One region of the Lysinibacillus sp. RS10 genome, then DNA from elsewhere that is predicted to be linked to it. Evidence: riboswitches for the same ligand, from Rfam matches in the RefSeq annotation. Region 1 holds a riboswitch; each other region holds the start of a gene.

Region 1 (3,288 bases):
TCTAATAACGCAAGTAATAACAACAGCCAAAATCCTTCTAATAATGCAAGCAATAACAACAACCAAAATGCTTCTAATAATGCTAGTAATAACAACAGCCAAAATTCTACTACGAATGCAAGTAATAATAACAATCAAAATGCCTCTAATAATGCTAGTAATAACAACAGCCAAAATTCTACTACGAATGCAAGTAATAATAACAATCAAAATGCCTCTAATAATGCTAGTAATAGCAACAGTCAAAATGCTATACAGAATGAAACTAATAGCAATTGCGGAAATACTACAAAAGGTCAAAATGAATCTGCCAATGAAAACCCGTCAGAAAACTAACAACATATTTGGATTTAAAAAATGATGACCCTGATATGATCAAGGTCATCATTTTATTTAAGTGTTTACAGAACACATGAACTAAATATGATATTCAAGTTCATCAACGAAATCCCATTCATATGGTGTTTCTTGGTAAACATAGTAGTTCAACCAGTTTGAAAATAATAAATGAGTGTGGGCACGCCACGTATTAATCGGTTCATTTAATGGATCATCACTTGGGAAGTAATTCACTGGAACCTCAATATCCAAACCTTTTGCGACATCACGACTATATTCATCTGCTAATGTAGTCGCATCATATTCAAGATGTCCTGTAATCATAATGTTTTTATTATCCTTCGATTGCACAATAAAGACACCAGCATCTCCTGAGTAAGATAGTAATCGTAAATCAGGATGGTTGCGTACTTCGTCAATAGAAACAGAAGTATATCGTGAATGTGGGGCCGTAAATAAATCGCTAAAGCCTCGAACTAAATCCACGGTTAAATCCGTAATGACATGAGAATAAACACCTGAGCATTTAGCAGGGAGCTCAATTTTGCCAATACCGTAATGATGGTATAACGCTGCTTGTGCGCCCCAACATATATGAAGGACCGATGTCACGTTTTCCTTGGACCAATCCATAATTTCTGCAATTTCCTGCCAATAGTTCACGTCCTCAAAAGACATTTTTTCAACTGGCGCACCCGTAATAATCATGCCATCATAGCGACGATGGCGAATTTGATGAAAGGTCGTGTAAAATAGCTGTAAATGTGATTTGCTCACATTTTTCGATTCATGTGTGGCTGTGTTTAAAAATGTTATATTAACTTGTAGAGGTGTATTACCGAGTAAGCGCAGTAATTGTAGCTCCGTTTTTTCTTTTTCTGGCATCAAATTTAAAATTAATATATTTAACGGACGTATTTGTTGAGTTTTCGCTCTATCCTCTTCCATGACGAAGATTTTTTCCTCACGTAAATGTTCTCCAGCTGGTAAATTTTTTGGAATATTAATTGGCATCTTGCATTCCCCTCTCTTGTATTTCTCTACATATAAAGAATTTTATAAGTCGATCTAAATTAAAAAAATCCCCCTCATTCCATTTGAGATAGAATGAGAGGGATTTTAACCACGTTCACTCTTATCTCTCAAAGGACAAATCCTTTGGTGGAATTAGCACCTTTCTAACATTTGTTAGAGGTTGCTGAAGCGTCATCGGGCCAAATCCCTCAGCTTCTCTTGATAAGATTATTTAATTAAAAAGAATTGTAACATGAACAATTAAGAATATCAATAATACATAGAATATTTTGTAATTAACATGCATGTTCTTCTCTAAATTGATGAACACTAATCCTGATGCAAATCATGTTGACGCTATGAAATATTATGGTAAACAAGCCGTAATTATGTTACCATATATCTTTAGTAATAGAGAGGAACGTGAAAAGTTTGATTAAAATTGAATTTCCAAAACCAGATTTAGTGATTCGCCAACGCGAACAAGATTTAAAGCCAGGTGATGTACCAATCACACCATACCATGGTTTTATTGATTTCCATAAAATCACACGTGAAAATGGTGGCATTTTCTTATTCTACAACGAAGAGAACGAGCTATTATTTGTAGGTAAAGCACGTAAAATTCGTCAACGTATTAAAAAGCATTTTGAGGACAACGTGTCACCGATGAAAAATCATCGTAATGAAATTTTCAAAATTGAAGTGTATGAAGTGGAAGATCCAATGGAACGTGAAATTTACGAAACATACGCGATTAATTCATTCCGTGCTAAATACAATGTTGATAAAGTATTTTATTAATCTTTAGCAAAAAGACCGAAATCTCCTTTAAGGGGGTTTCGGTTTTTTTCGTTAGGCTTATTCTTCCTATAAACCTGTTATTACATGATCAAAATGTGTGGACTTGCCGTTTATATACACCTCGATAATTTCCTGCTCAGGGTCTTTTGTAATTTTATAAACATATTGTTCAGCAACATCGTTGGATAGATTCATTTCTTCGAATTTTATTTTTAATATATCACACTGTATCTCCAAATCAGCATGTGCAATCCCTTTCGAATAAACAACAATGTAAAAAGTCTTTTCCATCACTGATTAATTGGAGCTTATTATCGGAAATTATTTTCTTTTGCACTTCATCTGGAACAACAGCAATTTCACTAATACTTAATGCGGAAGTATTACATGCTCCTAAGATAGTTAAGGTCAACATGAATAAAATGATAATTTTCTTCACTATTTATCCCCGCTTTCATGCAACAGCCATAATTATTTTTATTTATTATATTTTAGGCTCATTACCATAACGTGTGGTTGAGGTTCCGACTTATATACAAAACATACGTCTTTATAAATGTTGTAGTTTTATAAAAAAGATTGATTAAAGATCCTGTGTTGATATGCAGAATCTTTTCTTATTCCACAATCGGACCAGATTGTGGAATAAGATTTTTAAAAGAACTTTACTAACATTTGTTGAAATATTTCCTTTAGCTTTTATATTTAAGTGGTGAGTTGTATTTATATTGTAAAATGTCATATGTAATTTAAGCGGGTTATGAAGAAATTTTTATTGACAAAATAATTTTTTTCTGTAAAATAAAAAACAATTCAAAAATATTTGTATAGAACAAAGGCTATGAAAAGAAATAGTATCAATTATTTTTACGAACAGAAAGTTACCGGTTGATGAGAGGTGCATGTAAAACGATTGAGAATTCATCTTGGAGCTGTGTACCGAAAAGATCATTCTAAGTAGGCTACGCCGGTAAGCACCCGTAATCATGTGCGAGAGTATCGTCAAATGACCGTACTTCTTGAGGTAAGTAATGTGAATTGCTTATAAATTAAAGGTGGTAACACGAGTTGAATCGTCCTTTTGGTTAATCCAAAAGGGCGTTTTTTTATTCCTTTTTTGAGCAAAGTATT
Region 2 (3,288 bases), 1.3 Mb from region 1:
TAATAATTCCTTCAGTTCGTTTGCAATTTCTACTGAATTCATCGATTAAATACCATCCTTTTTTATAGTATTCCCTTGAGTCTGGGGAGATTTTCTTAATTTCAAAAATAGTATAACACAATTGCTTAAATAATCTATACTAATTCAGAAATTATTTTTTAGATTTTATTACTTTTCAAGAAAACGACAAAAAGTTAATTTATTCGCTTTAAGAATGCTTTTTACCCTATTTATAATCAAGTGATTACACAACCACTTTCGACAAGTTGAATCGCGTTTGGGAAGCTTTTGACCAACATGAGGTTCGCACAGGATGTCAAATTTTTAGCTGGTTTTTATCAGTTGGAGTTTGTCACCGACTGAAAAGGGGGCATAACTATTTTCATCCACCACATAATGAGATGGCATTCTTCCGTAGCTGACGATCTACTTTCGCCACAAAAAACATTTGTCGAATGAAGATTAAAGGGTCACACATATGTTAACACATGATGTGAGGTGGAGAGTAGGGATTATTTTGGGCTTATCACCAAAAGTTAGGATACGTTTGTTGAAACTATTACCATGTCGTTATGGTAATAAGCCTCTGTGCTTCAAATTATAGCATAATCCAAATGTTAAGTGTTTTGATTCCTTGTGTATTCCATAGTTTTTAACTTCTTTCAGCAGATAATTTTTGTACTGAAAGCGTAGCGGACACAATTATGGCGAGGCATAATTGGTAAGGGATAAAGCAAAAATATTTGACAACGTTCGACCTTTTACGTATTATGAGATATTGAACGGATACTCTTATCCCGAGCTGGTGGAGGGTCAGGCCCTGTGAAACCCGGCAACCTGCATGAACTATTTCACGACATGCGTTGGTGCCAACCTGATGCAAGGGTAAGCCCTTGAACGATAAGAGTGAAAGGTTACGAAGTCATTATTTCCTTTCCTCATGTTAAGTAAGCGTGAGAAAAGGATTTTTTTTATTGTAAAAAACGAATGTAAAGGTAAGTATGTGTAATCCTTTCCTTATTATAATGACGGATCTTTCGAAAATCCTCGTGTTAAAAGCGGCAACTGTTTTTTTTGTACGAAAGTGAAACGACAGCAACAGGTTGTTTTTGTGCGAAAGTGAAACGACAGCAACAGGTTGTTTTTTGTGCGAAAGTGAAACGACAGCAACAACGGCTTGAGAGTTCAATCCTTAGGAACGGACTTGACATGGGTAATGAGTACCGTATTCATTCACAAATTTTATTTGTAAGAGTAATAGGAGGAAAACTAAATGACAAACCGTCGATTGTTTACATCAGAGAGTGTAACAGAAGGACATCCAGACAAAATTTGTGACCAAATTTCGGATGCCATTTTAGATGCTATTTTAGCAGAAGATCCAAATGCACGTGTAGCGTGTGAAACAACTGTAACAACAGGCTTAGTATTAGTAGCAGGAGAAATTACTACTTCTACATATGTCGATATTAAAGGTATCGTCCGTGATACTGTAGCAGAAATCGGTTATACACGTGGGAAATATGGCTTTGATGCTGAAAACCTAGCAGTACTTGTTGCGATTGGCGAGCAATCACCTGATATTGCGCAAGGTGTTGACCAAGCTTTAGAGGCGCGTGAAGGCTCTATGTCAGACGCTGACATTGAAGCAATTGGCGCAGGTGACCAAGGCTTAATGTTCGGTTATGCATGTAACGAAACACCAGAGCTTATGCCATTACCAATTAGTTTAGCGCATAAATTAGCTCGTCGTTTAACGGAAGCACGTAAATCCGGCGAACTTGCATATTTACGTCCAGATGGAAAAACGCAAGTAACGGTTGAATATGATGAAAATAATGTACCAGTGCGCGTAGATACGATTGTAATTTCAACACAGCACGACGAAGAAGCGACGCTTGAACAAATTCAAGCAGATATAAAAGAATTCGTTATTGCTCCGGTTGTGCCAAATGAATTACTAGATGCTAATACTAAATATTTCATCAACCCAACTGGCCGTTTCGTAATAGGTGGTCCAAAAGGGGATGCTGGTCTAACAGGACGTAAAATCATCGTTGATACATACGGTGGCTATGCGCGTCATGGTGGAGGTGCTTTCTCTGGTAAGGACGCAACTAAGGTGGACCGTTCAGCGGCATATGCAGCACGCTATGTGGCAAAAAATATCGTAGCGGCAGGCTTAGCAGAACGTGCTGAAGTACAACTTGCTTATGCAATCGGTGTTGCTCAACCAGTATCTATTGCTGTAGATACATTTGGGACAGGCAAAGTTAAGGAAAGTGATATCGTAGAATGGGTACGCGAGCTATTCGATTTACGCCCAGCAGGGATTATAAAAATGCTTAATCTTCGTCGTCCTATTTATAAGCAAACTGCAGCATATGGTCATTTCGGTCGTACGGACTTAAATGTACCTTGGGAACAAACAGATAAAGCTGACGCATTAATGGAAAAAGCAGGATTATAAATAGTTTAGCTAAAACAATGCAGAAGCTGTAAAATTATTTTAACTCATTTCAGCGGGTGTCCAAACATCCGCTGAAATAGTTTTATCCAAAAAAATAGCTTCTAATTACAACTAAGTATGGCTTGGTTGTCCAAAAATACGAGGAACTGCTTCGATGTAATTGAAATAGCTATTTATATTTTTGTTTGAAGAGATTTATAGTATTGACCTTTTTCTGCATATTCACGTACGATGCGTTCCATATCTTCTTTATCTTCAGCATTTAATTCTCGTACAACCTTTGCTGGACGACCTAATGCTAAGCTATTCGGAGGAATGACTTTGCCTGGAGGTACAAGACTACCCGCCCCGATGAATGCACCCTCTCCAATCTCTGCTCCGTCTAATACTATTGAGCCCATACCTATTAAGGCATTTTTACGAATCGTACAGCTATGTAAAGTTACTTGATGTCCGACTGTTACTTCATCTTCAATAATGAGTGGATATTTAGGGCTTTGATGTAAACAACAAAGGTCTTGAATACTAACTCGTTTTCCGATAATTGTTGGTGATACATCACCTCGAATTACTGTGTTAAACCAAATTGTCGTTTCAGCATCTATTGTAACGTCACCAGTAACGGTTGCATAATCGGCAATAAAAACAGATGGATCGATCTTTGGTGTTTTCCCTTTAAATGGATAGATCATGAGAATCGCCTCTTTTCTTTCTATGATGTATTATTATCGTATCAAATACGCAACTTGATGGAAATATAAAATTAAAATGAGCGAAATATTTCGATATAATCATTGTGTAATTATTTTTTTAGGAGG
Region 3 (3,288 bases), 2.3 Mb from region 1:
AGTAATACTCTGTCGCAGGTACAGGAATGTGACTTGCACCATATATTTCATATGCTTTGAAGACCTCTTTTACTATATAGCCTTCCTCTTTAGCATAAACGAATTCATTAAAAGCAGAATGTCCAAATGTCTGTACCCATTTGCTTTCAACTGACGCAAGTATGTTTTGAATGGACATGTTGTTCACAAACACATGATTTTCATTTAGTTCATAAATAAGATAAGATGCAATGTTTTGCGCACTATAAACATTTCCCATTTAAAACACTCCTTTATCATCAGTTTTTAGATCCGTGTAGCTACTGGCTACGCAAATATTCAGTACTTATGAAAAACAATTTGGTTCTAGGTTGGTAGCCTTTCGAACACTTAAGTTATTCCCTAGTATAATACAAGGATTTAAACAAGTCAATAATACTTATCAAATTACTAGGAATTATTTGTGCATACTTTCGGATTACTTACCAAATGGGGTAAGTGGTTGATGCAGCAACGTTTTACGTATTACCAAATGAGGCCCATCGAATGAGACAATACGTAAACGCTACAACATTAGCCAATTTTTATTAAGCCTCTATTGTTTGTTGAGAAGCTGTTACTTGTTCAATAGCTTGTTCTAAATCTGCAATGATATCCTCTACTGCCTCTAAACCGATTGATAAGCGAATGAGCGACTCGGTTACACCAGTTTGGATTAACTCTTCAGCTGATAATTGCTGATGTGTAGTAGATGCTGGATGAATAATTAATGATTTGGCATCCCCTACATTTGCTACGTGCGAGAATAATTTCACACTATCAATTAGTTTACGCCCTGCTTCACGTCCACCTTTAATACCGAATGTAAGCACTGAACCGAAGCCATTTCTCAAATATTTTTTTGCTAAATCATGAGTAGGGAAATCTTCTAAGCCATTGTAATTTACATATTCCACAGAAGGGTGGTTTCGTAAATATTCAGCTACTGCCAATGCATTTTCATTGTGTTTAGGAATACGCAAATGAAGCGTTTCTAAACCTTGTAATAAATTAAATGCTGCATCTGCACTTAACGTTGGTCCAAAGTCGCGTAGCAATTGTACACGCAGTTTTGTGGCAAATGCAGCCTCTGCTGTGTCAATACCATAACGCAAACCGTGATAAGAAGCATCTGGCTCAGTAAAGCCTGGGAAACGTCCACGAGTCCAATCAAACTTTCCTGCATCTACTACAACGCCACCTAAAGTTGTACCATGTCCGCCAATCCATTTTGTTGCGGAATGAACGACGATATCTGCACCGAAGTCAATTGGTGTAGAGCCATATGGTGAAGCAAATGTACTATCAATAATTAATGGCAAGCCGTTTTCATGTGCAATATTCGCTACTGCTTCAATATCTAGCACTTTTAAACTTGGGTTACCATAAATTTCAGCGAATACCGCTTTTGTTTTATCGGTAATCGCTGCTCGGAAATTTTCAGGGTTTGTTTCGTCTACAAAAATTGTTTTAATACCGTAGTTTGGTAGTGTATTGGCAAATAAATTATAAGTACCTCCATATAAAGAACTCGCCGCGACAATTTCATCACCTGCACCCGCAAGATTTAAAATGGAAAATGCGATAGCTGCTGCACCAGATGAAAGTGCTACTGCTGCTGTACCGCCCTCTAATAAAGCAACGCGTTTTTCAAAAACATCTACAGTTGGGTTTGTAATACGAGTGTAAATATTGCCAGCTTCCTCTAAGGCAAAAAGACGTTGCGCATGAGCAGTGTCTTTAAAAACGAAAGCTGTTGAGCGATATACGGGTACTGTTCGAGATCCTGTTACTGGGTCTGGCTCTTGGCCACCGTGTAACAGCAATGTTTCTGGTTTAAAATTTGTCATTGTATACCTCCAAATGGTTATTTGTTTACGATGGCACCGGAGATGAGGAGGATTTTTCAGTAGAAAACAAAAACCCTCTTCAGCTAAGAAGAGGGTTGCGGTTGCAAGTTTTCCTCCCCTTATCTGCCAGATCCAAGTAAGAATCTGTAGGAATTAGCACCTTAGCAAGTTCGTCACTTACTGGTTGCCGGGCATCATAGGGCCTATCCCTCCGCCGCTCTTGATAAGAGTATGAGATTCAATTTCCATCGTTGTTACAAAGTATAAACATAGACTTTTTTTCTGTCAACACTAAAATTTTATTTTTTCCGAAACTTCTGTCTGCTTCTGAACGTATTACGAACGCATACACTATTTTAGTATTTATTTAGAAAGGAGGAGTTTTATGGTAAAAGCCGTTATCATTTTTCTACTTGTTGGTTATTTAATTGGCTGTATTCACGGCTCTAAAGTTGCGCAGTTTTTATCCGGGGTAGATCTAAAAAAGACTGGTCATGGCAATGCTGGTGCTTCCAATGCAACACTTTCCCTTGGATGGAAATACGGCGTATTAGTCGCACTTATCGATATCGGTAAAGGTGTAGCAGCTATTATAGGTGCCCATTTCTATCTAGCAGATGCAACAAATTTAACAGAAGTACAAGTTTGGCTCTTAACCTATATCATAGCTGCCGGTGTCATCCTAGGTCACAATTTTCCATTTCATATGGGCTTCAATGGCGGCAAAGGAACTGCATCAATCATAGGGATCCTACTAGCAGTTGATTGGGAGATTGGTTTATTCGCACTCATTTTATTTGTTATTTTATCTTTCGCGACGAATTATTTAATTGTCGGTGTACTTGAATTTTATCTTGTTTTTTGTACAGCAACATATTTATGGATTCCTGGAGTAGGTCCAACGATTATAGCCCTACTACTTTTTGCAATAGCAATCATTTTGCATATTGAAAATATTAATAGATTAATTCAGGGAACTGAGCCTAAAGTGACTTCTGCATTTAAAAAAAAGAAATAACCAGGTGTGTTGATTAACTATTTTTATCCATCCTGATTAGAAGGCTTTGATTTCTGCTACGGGCTGGGGCTTACCCGATCACTTCAAGGGCTCAAACGATCACTCAGAGACCTTGCTTGACCCTAGCTTTTCGCGCAATACATTCTTAACAACTAAAAGCCTTGAAGGAACAAGTCAACTGTCCTTCAAGGCTTTCTTCATTTTATTATTTCGATAATGCAGGGTCCTTCATCGTCCCGTTTTTTGCGTAATTTACATGCCATGAAAGGGCTTTTTCTAGATTGTGTGGCGTATGGTGCCCACCTGTTGCTTCGTTAGCATCGTTAAAATACTTCCGTAATTGCTCACGATATTCCGGATGTGCACAGTTATCGATAATGAGTGCAACCCGTTCTTTTGGTG

Evidence for each region. A riboswitch is a leader RNA that binds a small molecule or an ion and turns the genes downstream of it on or off. The one in region 1 is predicted to bind S-adenosylmethionine.
Region 2: it holds a riboswitch for S-adenosylmethionine, as region 1 does, so the genes downstream of both, metK (methionine adenosyltransferase) here and metA (homoserine O-succinyltransferase) in region 1, are expected to answer to the same signal.
Region 3: it holds a riboswitch for S-adenosylmethionine, as region 1 does, so the genes downstream of both, ACB089_RS22815 (O-acetylhomoserine aminocarboxypropyltransferase/cysteine synthase family protein) here and metA (homoserine O-succinyltransferase) in region 1, are expected to answer to the same signal.

The regions. Positions count from the first base shown of each region.
Region 1 is NZ_CP167122.1:2,304,611-2,307,898, reverse strand. Features, by position in the region: gene ACB089_RS11840 (endospore germination permease) at 1-336, shown strand, start outside; gene metA (homoserine O-succinyltransferase) at 418-1,353, opposite strand; SAM riboswitch class I at 1,472-1,582, opposite strand; gene ACB089_RS11830 (nucleotide excision repair endonuclease) at 1,786-2,157, shown strand; gene ACB089_RS11825 (hypothetical protein) at 2,224-2,448, opposite strand; T-box leader at 2,990-3,241, shown strand.
Region 2 is NZ_CP167122.1:1,021,261-1,024,548, forward strand. Features, by position in the region: gene pckA (phosphoenolpyruvate carboxykinase (ATP)) at 1-42, opposite strand, end outside; SAM riboswitch class I at 790-907, shown strand; gene metK (methionine adenosyltransferase) at 1,274-2,470, shown strand; gene ACB089_RS05370 (gamma carbonic anhydrase family protein) at 2,644-3,162, opposite strand.
Region 3 is NZ_CP167122.1:4,555,757-4,559,044, forward strand. Features, by position in the region: gene ACB089_RS22810 (hypothetical protein) at 1-259, opposite strand, end outside; gene ACB089_RS22815 (O-acetylhomoserine aminocarboxypropyltransferase/cysteine synthase family protein) at 567-1,868, opposite strand; SAM riboswitch class I at 1,985-2,098, opposite strand; gene ACB089_RS22820 (glycerol-3-phosphate acyltransferase) at 2,254-2,886, shown strand; gene ACB089_RS22825 (succinate CoA transferase) at 3,092-3,288, opposite strand, start outside.